Regions from separate parts of the Shewanella sp. SM32 genome, predicted to be linked through region 4. Evidence: predicted binding sites of a transcription regulator. Region 4 holds the regulator's gene; each other region holds the start of a gene.
The links. Region 4 encodes sigma-54, which starts transcription at its own class of promoters, with help from an activator protein. Its sites were predicted from a motif close to GTTGGCACGNNNNTNGNNT; they were not measured.
Positions count from the first base shown of each region.

Region 1: the regulator sigma-54 is predicted to act here: its motif matches at 2,658-2,676, upstream of L5M10_RS10410 (YggN family protein).
Region 2: the regulator sigma-54 is predicted to act here: its motif matches at 2,271-2,289, upstream of glnA (glutamate--ammonia ligase).
Region 3: the regulator sigma-54 is predicted to act here: its motif matches at 2,467-2,485, upstream of L5M10_RS07310 (flagellar hook-length control protein FliK).

Region 1 covers NZ_JAKKRO010000020.1:46,036-50,681, reverse strand. Annotated here, with positions in the region: gene mutY (A/G-specific adenine glycosylase) at 1-343, opposite strand, end outside; gene trmB (tRNA (guanosine(46)-N7)-methyltransferase TrmB) at 544-1,260, shown strand; gene L5M10_RS10420 (YggL family protein) at 1,309-1,635, shown strand; gene glsB (glutaminase B) at 1,635-2,549, shown strand; gene L5M10_RS10410 (YggN family protein) at 2,733-3,554, shown strand; gene L5M10_RS10405 (LysR family transcriptional regulator) at 4,007-4,646, shown strand, end outside.
Region 2 covers NZ_JAKKRO010000007.1:57,151-61,796, reverse strand. Annotated here, with positions in the region: gene typA (translational GTPase TypA) at 1-1,367, opposite strand, end outside; gene glnA (glutamate--ammonia ligase) at 2,377-3,786, shown strand; gene L5M10_RS04605 (hypothetical protein) at 4,113-4,646, opposite strand, start outside.
Region 3 covers NZ_JAKKRO010000013.1:12,050-16,695, reverse strand. Annotated here, with positions in the region: gene fliM (flagellar motor switch protein FliM) at 1-127, opposite strand, end outside; gene fliL (flagellar basal body-associated protein FliL) at 167-694, opposite strand; gene L5M10_RS07310 (flagellar hook-length control protein FliK) at 779-2,374, opposite strand; gene fliJ (flagellar export protein FliJ) at 2,616-3,062, opposite strand; gene fliI (flagellar protein export ATPase FliI) at 3,092-4,429, opposite strand; gene fliH (flagellar assembly protein FliH) at 4,398-4,646, opposite strand, start outside.
Region 4 covers NZ_JAKKRO010000024.1:48,893-53,538, forward strand. Annotated here, with positions in the region: gene kdsC (3-deoxy-manno-octulosonate-8-phosphatase KdsC) at 1-7, shown strand, start outside; gene lptC (LPS export ABC transporter periplasmic protein LptC) at 4-564, shown strand; gene lptA (lipopolysaccharide transport periplasmic protein LptA) at 551-1,105, shown strand; gene lptB (LPS export ABC transporter ATP-binding protein) at 1,102-1,833, shown strand; gene L5M10_RS11765 (RNA polymerase factor sigma-54) at 1,941-3,419, shown strand; gene hpf (ribosome hibernation promoting factor) at 3,448-3,735, shown strand; gene ptsN (PTS IIA-like nitrogen regulatory protein PtsN) at 3,738-4,181, shown strand; gene rapZ (RNase adapter RapZ) at 4,178-4,646, shown strand, end outside.

The DNA.
Region 1 (4,646 bases), on a different contig from region 4:
GTGCGAGCACTTGTTCAAAATGTGTTGGAAATAATCCCTGATAATCATCGCGGATTATTTTGGCTGCTTTATGCAGATTACGCGCCCTAGCGTAATAGCCAAGACCGGTCCAATGATGTAATACCTCATCGTCTGGCGCGTTAGCAAGTGCTAACACATCGGGAAAACGCGCCATAAATTTAAGATAATAGGGAATAACAGTCGCAACCTGAGTTTGTTGCAGCATGATTTCAGAAACCCATACGCGATATGGGGTTTTATCTTGCTGCCAAGGGAGGGTTTTACGACCGTGATTGTCGTACCAAGAGACGATACGTGTAGCGAAGGAGGCTGTAGATTTCATCGGCGCAGTGTAGCGGCAGTTATCTTCTTAGACAAGCGTCAAAGATAAGTTGGCAAGGGCTCTAAAGCTAAAAATCGCTGCTAAATTCGCACTCTTAAATAATCTTGGTATACTTTCGCCCCATTAGTGCTTGCACTGTATGTTGAACTTTGGATAATGCCCTTCTTTTATGATGGTGTTGTCCACTAGACGAGGCAAAAATGAGCGAAGTCACTACCGCTGAATTTAATGAAGAAGGCAAGTATCTGCGCAAGATCAGAAGCTTTGTCCTGAGAGAAGGTCGCCTAACCAAAGGCCAAGCACACGCTATTGAAAGCCAGTGGCCAACAATGGGTTTAGATTACAGCCCAGTGCCATTGGTACTAAGCGACGTTTTTGGTCGTGAAGCTGATACTGTGCTGGAAATTGGCTTTGGCATGGGCGCCTCTTTAGTACAAATGGCTAAAGATGCACCAGAGCAAAATTTCATTGGTATTGAAGTACATAAACCGGGTGTAGGCTCTTGCCTCAGTGATGCCGCCATTGCTGGTGTGACTAATTTACGTGTGTATCATCACGATGCCATGGAGGTATTAGAACATGCGATTGCTGACGGTTCATTAGCCCGAGTGCAATTGTTCTTCCCAGATCCTTGGCATAAAAAACGTCACCATAAACGCCGCATCGTACAAGCTGAATTTGCCGAACTTATTCGTCGCAAGCTAAAAATTGGCGGTGTGTTCCATATGGCCACTGACTGGGAAGGGTACAGCGAGCATATGTTAGAGGTGATGCAAGTCGCTCCGGGTTATCAAAACCAGTCGGCCGACGGCAGTGTGGTGCCGCGTCCTGATCATCGTCCATTGACAAAGTTTGAAGCCCGCGGCCATAGACTGGGTCACGGTGTATGGGATCTGATGTTTGAGCGTATCGCTTAATCACGAACTCAATTTTAGCTAATTTTAAACACAAAAGGGAAAATCACTATGGCAACTAATCGTAGCCGTCGTTTACGTAAGAAAATGCGCGTTGATGAATTCCAAGAGTTAGGTTTCGATATGGCTTGGACTTTTGATGCATCAGTATCTGAAGCCGATATCGATGCAACTGTAGATAAATTCATCGATGAAGTGATCGAAACCCGTAAATTAGGTTTCCATGGCGGCGGCCACATCGAATGGGAAGGCATTATCGCCACCCAAACGATTGGTAAATGTACCGAAGAAGATATTGCTGCAGTTAAGGCATTCTGGGCGACCCAAAAAGTGTCTCAGGTTGAAGTTAGCGAACTGTACGACATTTGGTGGGGTTAATGCCCGAGTTGGCATTACTTGAGGAAGTGGTCGAGAAAGTTCGACCCTTGCTCGGCCAAGGAAAGGTTGCAAATTATATCCCCGCACTGGCCAGCGTTGATGCTGGCAAATTAGGCATTGCCGTCACAACCGTTGATGGCGAAACCTTAGGTGCGGGCGATTACCTTGAGCCGTTTTCGATTCAAAGTATCTCCAAAGTTTTCAGCTTAACCTTAGCATTAACTTTATATGAAGAAGCCGAAATCTGGAGCCGTGTTGGCAAAGAACCTTCGGGCCATTCATTCAACTCTTTAGTACAAGTCGAGTTAGAACGTGGCAAGCCGCGCAACCCATTTATCAATGCTGGCGCGTTAGTGATTGCTGACTTATTGCAGAGTCGTTTAGGTGCACCTAAACACAGAATGCTTGAGTTAGTCAGGCAATTAAGCCAAAACGATAAAGTGTGTTTCGATAAACAAGTAGCAGATTCAGAATATCAGCATAGTGCGCGCAATGCGGCTATCGCTTATTTGATGAAGTCCTTTGGTAATTTTCAAGGTGATGTTGATACTGTGCTGCGCACCTATTTTCATTATTGCGCCTTGAAGATGAATTGTGCTGACTTGTCTAAGGCCATGTTGTATTTGGCTAATCGCGGCAAAAGTATCACAGGGACTGAGCTTATTTCTCAAGTGCAAACTCGGCAACTTAACGCTCTGTTGGCAACCTCAGGCTTATATGATGGTGCTGGTGAGTTTGCTTATCGTGTTGGTATGCCAGGTAAAAGTGGCGTCGGCGGCGGTATTATTGCCGTGATCCCTGGAGAACTGTCGATTTGTGTATGGTCGCCAGAACTCGATAATAATGGCAACTCACTTGCGGGCACAGCGATGCTTGAGCATCTCAGTCAGCGTCTCGGTCGTTCTATTTTCTAGTCTTATCTCTCGTTTTTTATTAGCACTATCAGACTAAATGTTAGCGAATTTCGCTAATGACCTTTTAGTGCTAACTTTAAAAATCCAACATAATCATATCGTTATAAAGTTGGCATGTCTCCTGCTATAAGCTATTCAGTAGTTTAGGTTTATCGAATTATTCAGATTAAAGGACGAACAAAAATGAAATTAAATAAGTTATTAACTGGATTTGCATTATCTGGCGTGATTTTAGGAGCATCTAGCGTACAGCTGGCGCAAGCACAAACAGAGCCAAAAATAGATGAGCGCTGTGAAGTCTCCTTAAATTATGACGTTATGGTCGAGCCTAAAAAATTGGTCATGAGCGAGAAGGGCACAGAAAAGTATCGTATCGAAGTTGACAAGTTATTTGTGGAAGGTAAGCAAGTTAACTTAACCGACAAGCAGAAAAAATTGGTTACTCAATATGCCGATGAAGTTTCGACTCAAGTGCCAGAAGTGATTGAACTGGTGAATGAGGCAGTATCTCTTGCTTCCAAAGCTGTTGGTATGGCCTTAACACCTTTAATGGGTGATGCTGCTGGTGCAAAATTTGATGAAATGATGGCTGGCATTCAAAAGCGTGTTGATTCAGTGGCTTACAAGAATGGTGATAGCTTCTATTTAGGGGCGACTGAAGACTCGATGCAAAGTACATTTAACGATGAATTCGAGCAGGAAATGGAACAAATTGTCCAGAATTCAATTGGCGCAATTATGATGAACTTAGGTGGCCAAATCATGTCTGGTGGCGGTGAAAATTTTGAAGCCAAGATGGATACCTTCTCCAAAAAAATGGACAATTTAGGCCAAGATATTGAGCAACAAATTGAGAGCCAATCTAAGGGATTAGAAGCTAGGGCTGACCGTTTGTGCGACCGATTTGAAAATCTGTTAGTGCTTGAAAATCAATTGCGCCAAGAAGTACCAGAACTCGCGCCTTATGTGTTGACACAAAACTCAACCAAGGAACTGCGTGAATAGTTCTTGCAAATAGTTCTTGTAAATAATCCTTGCGAATAGCCCTTAGTTTTAACTGTAATAACTTCTATCTCCTTGTGCATGAGTCAAACTTGAATGCTACGCCCCTAGTCAATTTATCGACTAGGGGCTTTTTTATTGACTACTGTTTAATCGTGGCGACAACCCTTATGGCTAAGTTGATGTGGCTTATAGGCTAGGCTTGCAGCGATTTAGTTCGGAATGTTACAGTCTAGAGACGAATATTTGGTATACTCTTAAAATATAATTAAAAGCTGGCATATCAGTCAGATATAACCCCCTACTTTAGTGGACTTTTTCGGTCTAAATCTCTGCGTTATATCATTTTGATGCGAGATATCAATGCTATGGTTATTTTTAAGCGATGATTACGCTAACCATAGCTGCTCACCGAAAGTTAATATCATTGTCGTAAACAGCTTAAGGCGACTTCCATGTTAGAACTGTTAGAACCTATTGCGATTTTTACTCATGTGGCCAGAGCAGGTAGTTTTAGTGCCGCCGCAAGAAGGCTTGGGATCTCTAAGTCTAAGGTCAGTACACAAGTCGCCGATCTTGAACATAGACTTGGTGTTCAATTAATTCAACGTACCACCCGCAGCTTAAGCCTGACTGAAGCAGGGCATTTGCTGTATCTGCAAGGTGAAGAACTGCTGCGTGACGCTGAACAAGCGATAGCCAGCGTGCATAACTTAAATGATGCGACCCGCGGCGTGCTCAAGGTGGGGATTTCCCAATCCTTTGGGGTGATGCATATCATTCCTGCGTTGCCATCTTTTATGGCAAAACATCCTGAGCTTGAGCTACAAGTGAGCTTACTGGACCATAAAGTGGATGTCGTGAGCGAAGGCTTAGACTTACTGTTAACTATGTCTGAGCAATTACCACTTGGCATGGTTGCTAGACCTCTGATGAAGTGCCAATTCCTGTTAGTTGCTTCGCCTGGCTATATTGCTCAACATGGCGAGCCAACTCGACCTGAGCAGTTAGTTGACCACAACTGTTTGGTCTATCAAGGCGAGTGGCACGAGCACAGCATGTGGCAATTTAAGAAGGGTGATGACTACTGTGAAA
Region 2 (4,646 bases), on a different contig from region 4:
ATAAACTCAGTTTGGAAACCGATTAAACCACGGCTTGGGATGATGAAGTCGATACGTACACGACCTTTACCATCAAGCTGCATGTCTTTCATTTCAGCTTTACGGGTACCTAATTTCTCGATTACTGTGCCTTGATCTTCTTCTTCAACGTCAACAGTCAAGGTTTCAAATGGTTCACACAGTTCACCGTCGATAGTTTTCAGAATAACTTCTGGACGTGATACGGCTAACTCGTAACCTTCACGACGCATGTTTTCAATCAAGATTGATAAATGCAATTCACCACGGCCAGATACACGGAAGCGATCTGGACTTTCTGTTTCTTCAACACGCAGTGCCACGTTGTGGACTAATTCTGTTTGCAGACGCTCCAGAATGTTACGTGAAGTCACATACTTACCTTCTTTACCTGCAAAAGGTGAAGTATTAACTTGGAAAGTCATGGTCAGAGTAGGTTCATCAACAGTCAAAGGTGGCATAGCTTCTACTGCACCAACGGCACAGATAGTGTCAGAAATTTTCAGCTCGCCTAAACCAGTGATAGCAACGATGTCGCCAGCGTTAGCAATTTCAACTTCAGTACGGTCTAGACCCATGTAACCTAATACTTGGCCCATTTTACCGTTACGAGTTTTGCCATCAGCGCCAATAATAGTCACTTGTTGGTTAGTTTTAACGCTACCACGCTTGATGCGGCCGATACCGATAACACCCACGTATGAGTTGTAGTCGATTTGCGAAATTTGCATCTGGAACGCGCCTTCGGCGTCAGCATCTGGGAAAGATACTTTTTCAACGATAGTTTGGAACAGCGGCGTCATATCATCGCTCGCTACATCCGGATCTAAAGTTGCAAAACCGTTTAACGCAGAAGCGTAAACGATCGGGAAATCTAACTGCTCGTCAGTTGCACCTAAGTTATCGAACAGGTCGAATACTTGGTCAATAACCCAATCTGGGCGTGCACCTGGACGGTCAATTTTGTTGATAACAACGATTGGCTTTAAGCCTTGAGCAAACGCTTTCTTCGTTACGAAGCGAGTTTGTGGCATTGGACCGTCAACGGCATCAACTAGCAATAATACTGAGTCAACCATAGACAGAACACGCTCAACCTCACCACCGAAATCGGCGTGGCCTGGGGTATCAACGATGTTAATACGGTAGTCGTTCCACTTGATGGCAGTATTCTTTGCCAGAATCGTGATCCCACGTTCCTTTTCAAGATCGTTGGAGTCCATCACCCGCTCAGTGGCTTCTCCTCGGGTTGCAAGGGTGCCTGACTGTGACAGCAACTTGTCTACCAGGGTCGTTTTGCCATGGTCAACGTGTGCAATAATGGCGATGTTACGTAAATTCTCTAGCACGGATAAACCTCTTACCATCAAACAAAAATAGGGATATTTCAGTAATTCGTTATGGTGATCTAGCTCGATCTACCACAATAAAAAGCGTGCCATTCTACTCCAGAGCGGCCTTGGCGCACAGGATTATTTTTGAACACTTATAAAACAATCCGCCAATCCTTGGGTAATTTCCGCCAATCATCCACTGAGTGAAATCCTCTGTAGCCAGAGTTAACGCTCTGTTTAATTGCCATATTCATAGGAAAAATCCGAGTTAAGCAGCTGAATTTGCTATTTTTCGTATTCAATGTTAGCACTGCTAATGTCGATTTAAGCATCAGCAAAATCGACTTAGACACAGAGAAATTACCACGTGAACACACTGCAATAAATTCTGCGGCACACTTAATCTAACGTTCATGTTGGCGTTTACACCCGATGGCATTAAGACTCACTTCATTGTCACGGGATACCTTTTACGCATCACTGATTTCACTTGGCCTGTGAACAGCAAAGACATTTCGCACATGAGAACGAACTCTTTCCTAATAATATGATAATAAACCACTATTGGATTGATAATGCGTGGCATAGTTGGACAGACTAGCGTGGTTTTATGACAATTATGCGGCGGTTATGCGGTGGTAAATAGTCCCGTGCAGTGCTGCAAGTATGTGCGAGCTTCACAGAGGCGGTACTTACTGAGATAGTGAAAGCCAAAGCATTATTGCCATCTCAGTGCCATATAAGCGGTGCATGTTATCGCTGTGCATCCCAGCTTAAGGTTTGCATGAATCAATTCAGTGCGCACCAAAATGGAGTAATGCACCAAAATGCCACAGACAAAAGCACTATTATGGTGCACACGCGAATCCAATTAAGTGCAGCAAAGATTTTAAACCATGTTAATCAGTAAGTTAAATTATTGGCATGGATATCGCTATATAGCTCGTAAGTTTGGCTCAAGATAAATCACTTGAGTTAAAAGATTATAGAAGGGGCATCCCTTTACCCTACCGGAGGCTTGAGAATGTCAGTTGAATCAGTTTTAAAGCAACTTGAAGAATTAGAAGTTAAGTTCGTTGATTTACGTTTTACCGACACTAAAGGTAAAGAGCAGCACGTATCTATTCCTTCTCATCAGGTAGATGCTGATTTCTTCGAAGACGGCAAAATGTTTGACGGTTCTTCTATCGCAGGTTGGAAGGGCATTAACGAATCAGACATGGTACTGATGCCAGATCCAACGACATTCGTACTGGATCCTTTCACCGAAGAAACCACAGCGCTGATCCGTTGTGACATTCTTGAACCCGGCACTATGACAGGTTACGACCGTGACCCACGTTCAATTGCTAAAAAAGCAGAAGCTTACCTGATCTCTACTGGTATCGCTGATACTGTATTGATTGGACCAGAACCAGAATTCTTCCTATTTGACGATGTCCGTTTCGGTACTGACATGTCAGGTTGTTTCGTTAAGATCGACGCTAAAGAAGCGGCTTGGAACTCAGGCACTAGCTACGAAGGCGGCAACACAGGTCACCGTCCATTTGTTAAAGGCGGTTACTTCCCAGTTGCACCGGTTGACTCATCACAAGATCTACGTAGCGCTATGTGTTTAGTGCTCGAAGAAATGGGCCAAGTGGTTGAAGCGCATCACCACGAAGTGGCGACTGCAGGTCAAAACGAAATCGCCACTCGCTTCAACACCTTGACTAAGAAAGCGGATGAAATCCAAATTCTGAAGTACGTAGTGCACAACATGGCACACGCTTATGGCAAGACTGCGACTTTCATGCCTAAACCCATCGTTGGTGACAACGGTAGCGGCATGCACGTTCACCAATCTCTGGCGAAAGACGGTGTTAACTTGTTCGCTGGCGACAAATACGCAGGTTTAAGTGAAACGGCGCTGTACTACATTGGTGGTATCATCAAGCACGCTCGCGCGCTGAACGCTTTCACTAACCCAAGCACTAACTCTTACAAGCGTTTAGTGCCACACTTTGAAGCACCTGTTATGTTGGCCTACTCTGCACGTAACCGCTCTGCATCAATCCGTATTCCAGTGGTACCAAGCCCTAAAGGCCGTCGTATCGAAGCACGTTTCCCTGATCCACATGCAAACCCATACTTAGGTTTCGCAGCGCTGCTGATGGCAGGCCTTGACGGTATCCAAAACAAGATCCACCCAGGTGAAGCGATGGACAAAGATCTATACGATCTGCCTCCAGAAGAAGCGGCTGAAATCCCACAAGTGGCAACGTCATTAGAAAACGCCCTTGAAAATCTGCAAGCTGACCATGAGTTCCTGACTAAAGGCGGCGTGTTCAGTGAAGATTTCATCCAATCTTATATCGTACTGAAAACAGCAGAAGCTGAGCGCGTAGCACGTACAACTCACCCACTTGAGTTTGAAATGTACTACAGCCTGTAATGGCTAGCGCTATACAACCAGCTCGCTTTATGTAATTGATACAGAAAATATAAAAGCCTCGATAGCAACGCTATCGAGGCTTTTTGTATTTTGAAGGTATATACAACTTTTATTCTGATTCAATCATCGCGTTGTTCTCTAAATAGGCATCATCGCCAACCACTCTTTTATCATTCAGAGAAGGCACGCCAGACACCGCGGCAACAGCAACAATAGAAATAGATGGTTAAAAAACGATCTAAACTAAACATGGATGCAGCAGAAAAACCACCTATATAGTCGGAAGTTAACTACCGCGCCATTATTGTTAAGTGTCCACGCTTTATTCAACTAGGCTGTTTATTGTCAGGGGCAAAATCTGCCAGTTGGGCAGGTTCGCCTGACTCAAATGACGCAAATGGTACGCCATCTAACACGCGCTCATTTTTAAATACACGGATTTCAGAATCAGGTAACTGCGTCATCAGCAATGACAAGATAATATGCATCTTATCCAATGGGCAATGAAGGCGAATACTTGCACGTAAGCCCATTGTTCGTATATCCGATTGGCAGGCAATAAATGGACGATTCCGCGTTACCTTAATCAAATGACGATGCCCATTTTTTATAGGGCTCTCATAAGTTGTCTCTACATTTTTAAAACCGGTGAAGAAAAATGCCATCACGGCAAAACCACCCGCGCCGACCAAGGCGACCGGGCCTAACAACGCCACGCCAACGATGCAAACCACTACCCCAAACCAAGCCAGCCCCCGCACTACCGCGTAGGCGGCATCCGGAATAACGTCATGATAGGTGGTAACCAACCCCTCGGTGGTGAGCCGATAGTGGTACTGTTTGTCGGCCAACCAGAGATA
Region 3 (4,646 bases), on a different contig from region 4:
TTCGATCTTGGGAAGAGAAATCGTAGGAACGGGCATCTTCTCCAACAGCGTCAATTTCGTCATCATCAACGTCATCAACCCCGTGCAATAGCGCATCAATTTCGTCTTGGCTTAATAAATCACTCACTATATTGCCTTCGCCTCTTTTGGTGCTGAAGTTAAAGGATTATTGCATTACAAAACCGGTAAATAGTACTTTCTCGACAACCTTACGCCCAGTTACTGACTGTAGAGTATTTTGCACACTCAAAAGTGCTAACTGCCGTAACTCATCTTTCCCCGCTTGCGTGCTGAGCTTTTGCACATCTGCACCACTAAAGGTCGTTAAAAGCGCATCTTCAATCAGCGGAATATGTTTTTGTGTTAGCACATCATCATCGGTACCACGCACCATAAGCTGCACTTTAATCTCAACTAAACGAGCCCTATCAGGCCCTGGTAAGTTGAATAAAAAAGGACGTGGCATAGGCACGTATGATGCGGTAGCTACTTCTCCTGATGCTGGTACTTCAGCCTGAACAGCACTATCTGCTGCTACGGCGGGAACCTCTTCGGTACTGCTTCCCATAAAGAACCAGACACCGCCACCGATTAACAGCGCGACTAAAACGCCTACACCAGCAAAAATAAATAGTTTCTTCTTACTCTTAGGCTCTTCAGTACTTTCAAGTTCTAACGATTCTTCCTTAGCCATCACTATTCTCTTTAATTTAGGCGGAAACTCATTACAGTTTTATTTGAAACGTAATTATGTCAGTCATTGCTATAGGTTACCTGCTTAAGCGTAATAATCTATACCTGAAGTTACACTAATCGCTTGATTTAAACCTAAATGTAACTCTTCTGCCGAGATTTCATCCATATCAGCCGCATTTGAACTGCCGCCATCACCGAAACTACCTTCCCGACGCTCACCTTGATCGCCTTGAGAAACATGGCTGTCAGCCAACTGCATCCCTTGCTCTTGCAATAACTCACGTAATCTTGGCATAGCTTGTTCAACCAGATCACGCGTTTGCGGCTGAGTAACATGGAACTGTACTTGGGTTTGGTCGCCATGCACTTGGATCTTTACCAACATATGCCCAAGCTCAGGGGGATCGAGCCGGATTTCCGCATGTTGGATGCCTTGACTCACCATAGTAATCAATTGCTGCTTCATTACAGGTGAAAATCGTTGGATCATCTCCTGCATTTGGTTTTGCTGTTCTACTCCTTGACGCAATGACAGCTGAACTTGCATGGTTTCTTGGCGATTTAATTGTGACATCGAGAGTGTCTGTATGGATGATGTCGACTTAAGTTCTGAGAAAGTATTACTATCATCCATAAAACTTTCGTCTCTGGGAATATCCATCGCAACCGTTAATTTAGCATCTTTCAGTAATAGGTTAGCAGCCAAATCGGAATTGGGACTCCCATCAAGATCACTTTCTGTTACAGATGTTGTATCTAATGGTTCAGATGAAGTTGAAGAGCCTAAGGTATTCAGGTCGAAAGTATTTCCCGAGGTCGCGATATTAGCCGTATTGGGACTATTCACTGTCGAGCTACTAGTCGTTGCTTTTGCCGCAGTGTTGGTTGCCGACTTTATCGTTGCACTGTTCGCTAAGCCCGCTTGATTAATCACAGCATTAAGTGTGACCTCATTCTCAACTAAAGACTCATCTATACTCACCCCGACTTCAGTGGCAGAGACAAGCTCAGTGTCTTCTAAAGGTAATTCTGAAGCGTCATCGGTCAAATTTGGATCAATCACAGCATCACTATCCGCTGACACTTCAAGTATATTTGGGTCTATGGGGAGAATTTGTACGAGTGACTTATCAGTCAAAGAAGATGGTTTCACGTCATCTGCGATTGAAATTGCTGCCATATCTGGGCTAGTAGAAACTAACTTTTGTAATTCAGCAGAAAAACCCGCGTCATCGGCATCTATATCTGATGCCAGTTCAATCTCAGCAGAAACAGTAGATGCCAATGCTGAGCCGATTAATAACGCTGATGAAGTATCAATATTTTCTTCACCAGTTATATCTTCTTCAGCATTTAAAAATGCTAGCGGCAAACTATCTCCATCTGATGCCGTTTTCTTCATATCATTTGCCATGCTAATTTGGGCAAAAATGAGATTTACGTCGGCGTCATCAGTTGATATATCGTCATCTTTTACTTTATCCGCAGAGGTAACCTGCACAGTATCATCAGTGTTAGCAATGGTTTTTTTAGACGCAGAAATAGAAAATGAGCTAGCGGTGACTGACGCAAGTGTAGATGAAAAGTCTTCATTATTAGACTCTTGGGAAGATGTCTTAGCGGAATTGGCCGCAGAGTTGCCTGTTTTACTTAACAGGATATTGGTCATTTGTTGCATAAGTGCTCCCAAACATCACCCAGCAAAAAAAGAAAATGGCTAGGTAGAAACGTCAATTAAACACTGCGGTTGCAGGGTCATGGACTAAATCAAAGCAAATAAGATGCCAAAACATCAGGTTTTACGACAGCATATCGAAAAGAATTAACTCTGGGAGGTGTCAAATTGATGCTTATGCCATCAATACAAAAAACTAAAGAGCCTATCCGGCTCGCGAGCAGTAAAGATGCCTATCATTTCACTAACGTTGATGACGGCGATAAAATTGCTGGGAAGCAAATTCATCGGTCATTTTTTGCTCCCTTTTTTGTTCAACCACTTGACGCTTCTTCTCTTTACTGGCTAAGAGTAATTCTACTGCCTTACGTTTTTTTTGCTTTTCCAACCAATGTTGTTGTCGATATTCTTTTTGCTTTTCACCGTCGGCTACGACGCGATTTTGCTGGATAATTGCGTCATCGATCTGACGAATAAAACGGTGAAACTGGTGATAGTGACTAGCACTGATGGCTTGACCTTGCTGGGATTGCATTTGCTTCATGTATTCTAAGCGATAGTTATTCAGAGCACTGAGTTGATTCAACCGTTTTTGACACTCTAACTGCGCCGATTTTAACAATAACGCCGCTTGTTCTTCGGCATCATTGGCAAGCTTTAACACTAACAACAAGGGATCGGCATTAGCCATACTAGACCTCGATTAATTCGATGACGCCATTATTTGCACTGTGCAGCAAGTTGCCCAAGCATGACTTGGCTATCGGCAAAGCTAAATGCATCACGCATGGTTTGTCGCAAAAAGGCATTCATTGCTGGCTGCAGTCGTATCGCATTATCAATGCGAGGATCGCTTCCTTGGGCATAGGCCCCAATAGAAATCAAATCTCGATTTTGCTGATACAAAGAATAGGTTTGTTTCACGCGGCGCATCGCCTCCAAATGTTCATTGGAAATCACCATAGGCGCGACTCGGCTAATAGAAGCTTCAATATCAATCGCAGGATAGTGCCCCGAATCCGCAAGCGAACGTGACAAGACAATGTGACCATCAAGGATCGCCCGCGAAGCATCGGCAATGGGATCCTGTTGATCGTCTCCTTCCGTCAACACAGTATAAAATGCCGTAATTGAACCTTGCCCAGGGCCACCGTTTCCGGCGCGCTCAACTAAACGTGGCAATTTTGCAAACACAGAAGGCGGATAACCTTTAGTCGCAGGCGGTTCACCCACAGCCAAAGCAATTTCACGCTGCGCTTGGGCGTAGCGCGTTAAACTGTCCATAAGCAATAAAACGTTATAGCCTAAATCGCGGAAGTATTCGGCAATACGAGTCGAGGTTTCACAGGCGCGAAGGCGCATCAAAGGCGATGTATCCGCAGGCGCAGCAACGACGACCGAACGCGCTCGACCTTTCTCACCAAGAATTTCCTCAATAAACTCTTTCACTTCCCGGCCCCGTTCACCCACTAGCCCAACCACAATAATGTCGGCGGTAGTACCGCGAGTCATCATACCTAAGAGCACACTCTTACCGACACCTGAGCCCGCAAACAAGCCCATACGTTGGCCTTTGCCCACGGTCAGCATAGCGTTGATAGCGCGAACGCCAACGTCCAGCGGTTCAGTAATGGCACGGCGAGATAAAGGATTAATGGCAGCGCTATGTCTTGGCGCTTGTTGGTCGGTTTGCAACGCGCCTAAACCATCTAAAGGCACGCCGTTACCATCGAGTACGCGTCCTAGCAGGGATAAACCAACATTGAGTCCAGTTTGTTCCCCCAAAGGCACAACCCGCGCACCAGGCAATACACCACGCAATTCTTCAATGGGCATTAAATATAATAGTTCGCCATCAAACCCGACCACCTCGGCGATTAACTCGCCCACCATGGTTTCAATCGAACATAAACTGCCCACAGGCGCACGGCAACCGCTTGCTTCTAAGGTTAAGCCGACAACACGCACCAGTTGACCACTGGCCACTGCGCGAAATGGCGGCACCTTACCCTGATGATGATTAAGCCTATTCAGCAGTTGATGTTGGCGATTTTGCATCTGATTCTGCCTCTAATTGCTCACCTGTGTTTGAGGCAAATTGTATATCCTCAGCATGTTGAGAAACCGTATCGACAACCTGATCATCAAGCTCTGATCCCACAGCCTCAGAAGCAGCAATGTGTTTTGCGGTATCTTCAACCTCTATCGCCTCTTGCAGTTGACGCTGCTTGTCACTTAAGTGAGCATGTTGGTTCCGTAAGGACTCAAATACAGC
Region 4 (4,646 bases):
TATATGAGTCGTGTGACACTCGCGATTATCGCTTTTTTTGGAACCGCACTAGCGCTTTACTGGCAGGTCCAGAACAAACACAGCGGTGATTCCGATAACAGAGTAAAAGATCAAAATACCCCAGATTTCATCGTTGAAGATCTGCGCAGTGTTGAGTTCAATGAGCAAGGACTAGTGAATAGCCGTGTGACGGCGAAACACATGGAACATTATGATTCAACGAATCAAACTTTCTTTACTCAACCTGTTTATCTTGTTTATCCAGACCAAGGTAAAGCACAATGGCAACTCAGGGCAGATCAGGGCAAGCTAAACAAGGAAACTGGCAAGGTTGTATTAGAAAATAATGTTATTATCGATGCCATTAGCCCAGAAGAACCGATTCAGACCTTGTCCACCAGTTATCTGGAACTCGATCTCAACACTATGATAATGACCTCTGACCGTACCATTTACGTCACAGGGAAAGATTTTAATATTCAAGGCCAAGGCCTTTATGCCGACCTCAACGCGCAAGAAGTGCAATTGACCAGTCAGGTAGTAGGAACATATGAAGCAAAATAACGTATTACTTGCCAGCCTAATGCTAATTATGAGCATGAGTGCTTTCGCGAAAGTGGGCGACTTAAAGCAAGAAGTCAAAATTAAAGCTGTGAGCCAAACTGCGGATATCAAAAACAACCAGATCATCTTCTTTGGTCCGGTGGAAGTTACCCAAGGCTCAATAAAAATCCAAGCAAATGAACTGCGTGCATTTTCCGCTGAAGGTGAAAATAGCAAAACTTTAGTCGCCACAGGCAACCCTGCTACGTATAGCCAGATATTAGACGATGGCCGTCCTGCATCGGCGAGCGCGAAAGAAATTCGTTACGATATGGCAAGCCGCACCTTAACTCTGAAAGGTATGGCGTCATTAGATCAAGCGGGTAGCCAAGTTACAGGCAATTTAATCCGCTATAACATGATTCAACAGAAATTGATGGCCGAGAGTACTGGCAGTGGTGACGATCGCGTGATCACTATTATTCAGCCAGAAAACTATCAAGATGATGCTAAATCAGATGCTCCAGCGGATAAACCTGTAAAAAAGCAGGACTCTAAATGACCCAAATCACCTTAAGAGCACAAAATCTGGCAAAAAGTTACAAGAGTCGCCAAGTGGTTAAAGACGTCAGTCTGACGGTAAAAACCGGTCAAGTCGTTGGCCTACTCGGTCCAAACGGTGCCGGTAAAACCACGACCTTTTACATGGTTGTCGGGCTAGTGAAGAGCGATAAGGGGCATATCTTTATCGACGATGATGATTTAACCGCAGATCCTATGCATCTGCGTGCCCGCAAAGGCATAGGTTACTTACCGCAGGAAGCCAGTATCTTTCGTAAGCTAACTGTTCATGACAACATCATGGCCGTACTGCAAACTCGTAAAGAACTTAAAAACGAAGAACGAGAAGAAGAACTAGAACATCTGCTCGAAGAGTTTCATATCACCCACATCCGTGACAGCCAAGGCATGTCATTGTCGGGTGGCGAACGTCGTCGCGTCGAAATTGCGCGGGCTTTAGCCGCTAATCCTAAGTTCATTTTGCTCGATGAACCGTTTGCCGGCGTCGATCCTATTTCGGTTATCGACATCAAGAAGATTATCGAACAACTCAAAAGTCGCGGCCTTGGCGTACTGATCACAGACCATAATGTCCGCGAGACATTAGATGTATGTGAACATGCTTATATTGTGAGTCACGGAAACCTGATTGCCGAAGGAACTCCAGCAGAGATCTTAGACAATCAGCAAGTTAGGGCTGTGTACTTAGGTGAACAATTCAGGCTATAGTTAATCGAGCGAAGCCAATGGAGGCAATTTATACCGCCATTGGGCTTCACTCAAAATGATAATAAGCGACCTCATCCAACAATAATAACGTAGGGATCAGCGGTAACATGAAAGCGTCACTCCAGCTCAAACTGGGTCAACAGTTAACCATGACGCCACAACTACAACAGGCTATACGTCTGTTGCAACTGTCGTCATTAGAACTGCAGCAAGAGATCCAGCAAGCATTAGATTCTAATCCCCTTCTCGAGCTGGAAGAGGATCAATTCGACGCCACTAAAACCCCTGTAAACCAAACGCTATCCGATACGGATTTCAGTGAATCTAGCACTCTGCCACCAGAAAAAGACAGCTCCACCATAGATACGGCAGAGTCGCTAACCAAAGAATCCATGCCCGATGAGCTCCCCATGGACACCACATGGGATGAAGTGTTTACCGCCTCCCCAAACTCAGGCCCCGGCGGCAGTCGTGAAGACGATATGCCCTTCCAAGGCGAGACCAGTGAAGGTTTGTACGAACACTTAGAATGGCAAAAAAACCTCACGCCGTTTTCTGAAACCGATTTAGCCATTGCCACCGCCATTATTGATGCCATCGACGATCAGGGCTATCTCACCCAAAGCACTGAAGAAATTCTCGAAGCCATGGGCAATCCTGAAGTTGAGCTTGACGAAGTCGAAGCCGTACTCAAGCGTATTCAGCATTTTGATCCCATAGGCGTTGCCGCCCGCGATTTAAGTGAATGCCTGCTGATCCAACTGTCGCATTTCGCCGCTGATACTCCCAACCTAGAAAACGCCCGTATGCTGATCAAAGATCATTTAGATCTGATCGCCGCCCGTGATTTTAGGTTATTGATGCGTAAGACTAAATTAAAAGAAGATGAATTAAGGGATGGTATAGCACTTATCCAAACCCTCAATCCTCGCCCAGGTTTGTTGATCACGCCCAATAATGACGAATACGTTATCCCAGATGTGTCTGTGTCGAAGAAAAATGGCCGCTGGGTCGTTGAGCTTAATCCTGACTGCATGCCAAAAATCAATGTAAATCAACATTATGCTTCTATGGCACGCAGTACCAAAAACCAAGCCGATAGCCAATTTATTCGCGGCCATCTGCAAGAGGCTAAATGGTTTATTAAGAGCTTAGAAAGCCGTAACGATACTTTGCTTAAAGTTGCTAATTGCATAGTGCAATATCAGCAAGGTTTCTTTGAGTATGGTGAAGAAGCCATGAAGCCTATGGTGCTTAACGATATTGCCGAAGCGGTAGAAATGCATGAGTCCACCATCTCACGGGTCACAACTCAAAAATACATGCATACCCCTAAGGGACTTTTTGAACTAAAATACTTCTTCTCTAGCCACGTCGGTACTGACGATGGTGGTGAGTGCTCATCCACAGCAATCAGAGCCTTTATAAAGAAACTGGTGGCAGCGGAAAACCAGAAAAAACCATTAAGCGATAGTAAGATGGCACAACTTCTGGCAGAACAAGGGATCAACGTAGCCCGCAGAACCATTGCGAAGTACCGAGAGGCTATGCTTATTCCACCTTCTAATCAGCGTAAAAGTTTATAACCTACAGTGGATATCGGAGGACGTTTCTATGCAAATAAACCTAAGTGGACACCATGTCGAAATTACCGAATCGTTACGTGCATATGTAGAAGAAAAGTTTTCAAAACTTGAACGCCATTTCGAACAGATCAATAATGTGCACGTTGTGCTCAATGTTGAGAAAATGCAACAGATTGCCGAAGCGAGAATAAACCTCATAGGTGGTGAAGTTTTTGCTACTTCAGAGCATGCTGACATGTATGCCGCTATAGACGCCCTGATTGACAAGCTTGACCGTCAGGTTATTAAACACAAAGAGAAGTTAACAAAACACTAATAATGGAACTTTGTACCATACTGCGGCCGGAGTGCACTACCTGCGCCACTCCGGGCAGCAAGAAAAAGGTACTGGAACTCATCAGCGACTTAGTCGCTGCCCAGTACCCGACCCTCTCATCTCAAGAGATATTCGAAAGCCTAGTGGCGCGCGAAAAGATGGGGAGCACAGGTATAGGTAACGGCATCGCCATTCCACATGGTCGACTAGCCGATATAGATCAGCCCATTGCCATACTAATTAAGTGTGAAGAGCCGATAGCATTTGATGCTATCGATAAGCAACCTGTTGATATTTTATTTGCACTACTGGTGCCTGCAGACCAATGTCAGCAGCACTTAAGTACCTTGTCTTGCATGGCCGAAAAGCTGAGCGACAAGCAAATATTAAAGCAATTACGCAAGACGCATGATGAAACGGAACTCTATCAGGTAATCACTGGATGAAACTGGTCATAGTGTCGGGCCGCTCAGGCTCAGGCAAATCTGTCGCCCTTAGGGTACTCGAAGATCTCGGCTATTATTGTGTCGATAACCTTCCCTTGCCATTGATTGGCAGTTTGCTTGAGCAACTCAAAGGCAGAAACGATCTCGTCGCCATCAGTGTCGACGTGCGTAACATGCCTGAGCAGGATAAGGTCTTAGTAAAACAACTCGCTAGCCTACCTCCAGATACTGAGTTAACGAGCTTCTTCCTTAACTCCAGCGATAAAATTCTGCTCAAGCGTTACAGCGAAACCCGCCGTTTGCATCCTTTGTCGAAGAGCCGAGTCTCTTTGCAAGAAGCGATAAAGCTGGAGGGGAAACTGCTCGAGCCTATGTCAAAACTGGTCGATCACTACATAGATACGTCGAATTTGAATATCTATGATTTAAGCGACCAAGTCAGACAAATTCTCCTTGGTAGTGTCG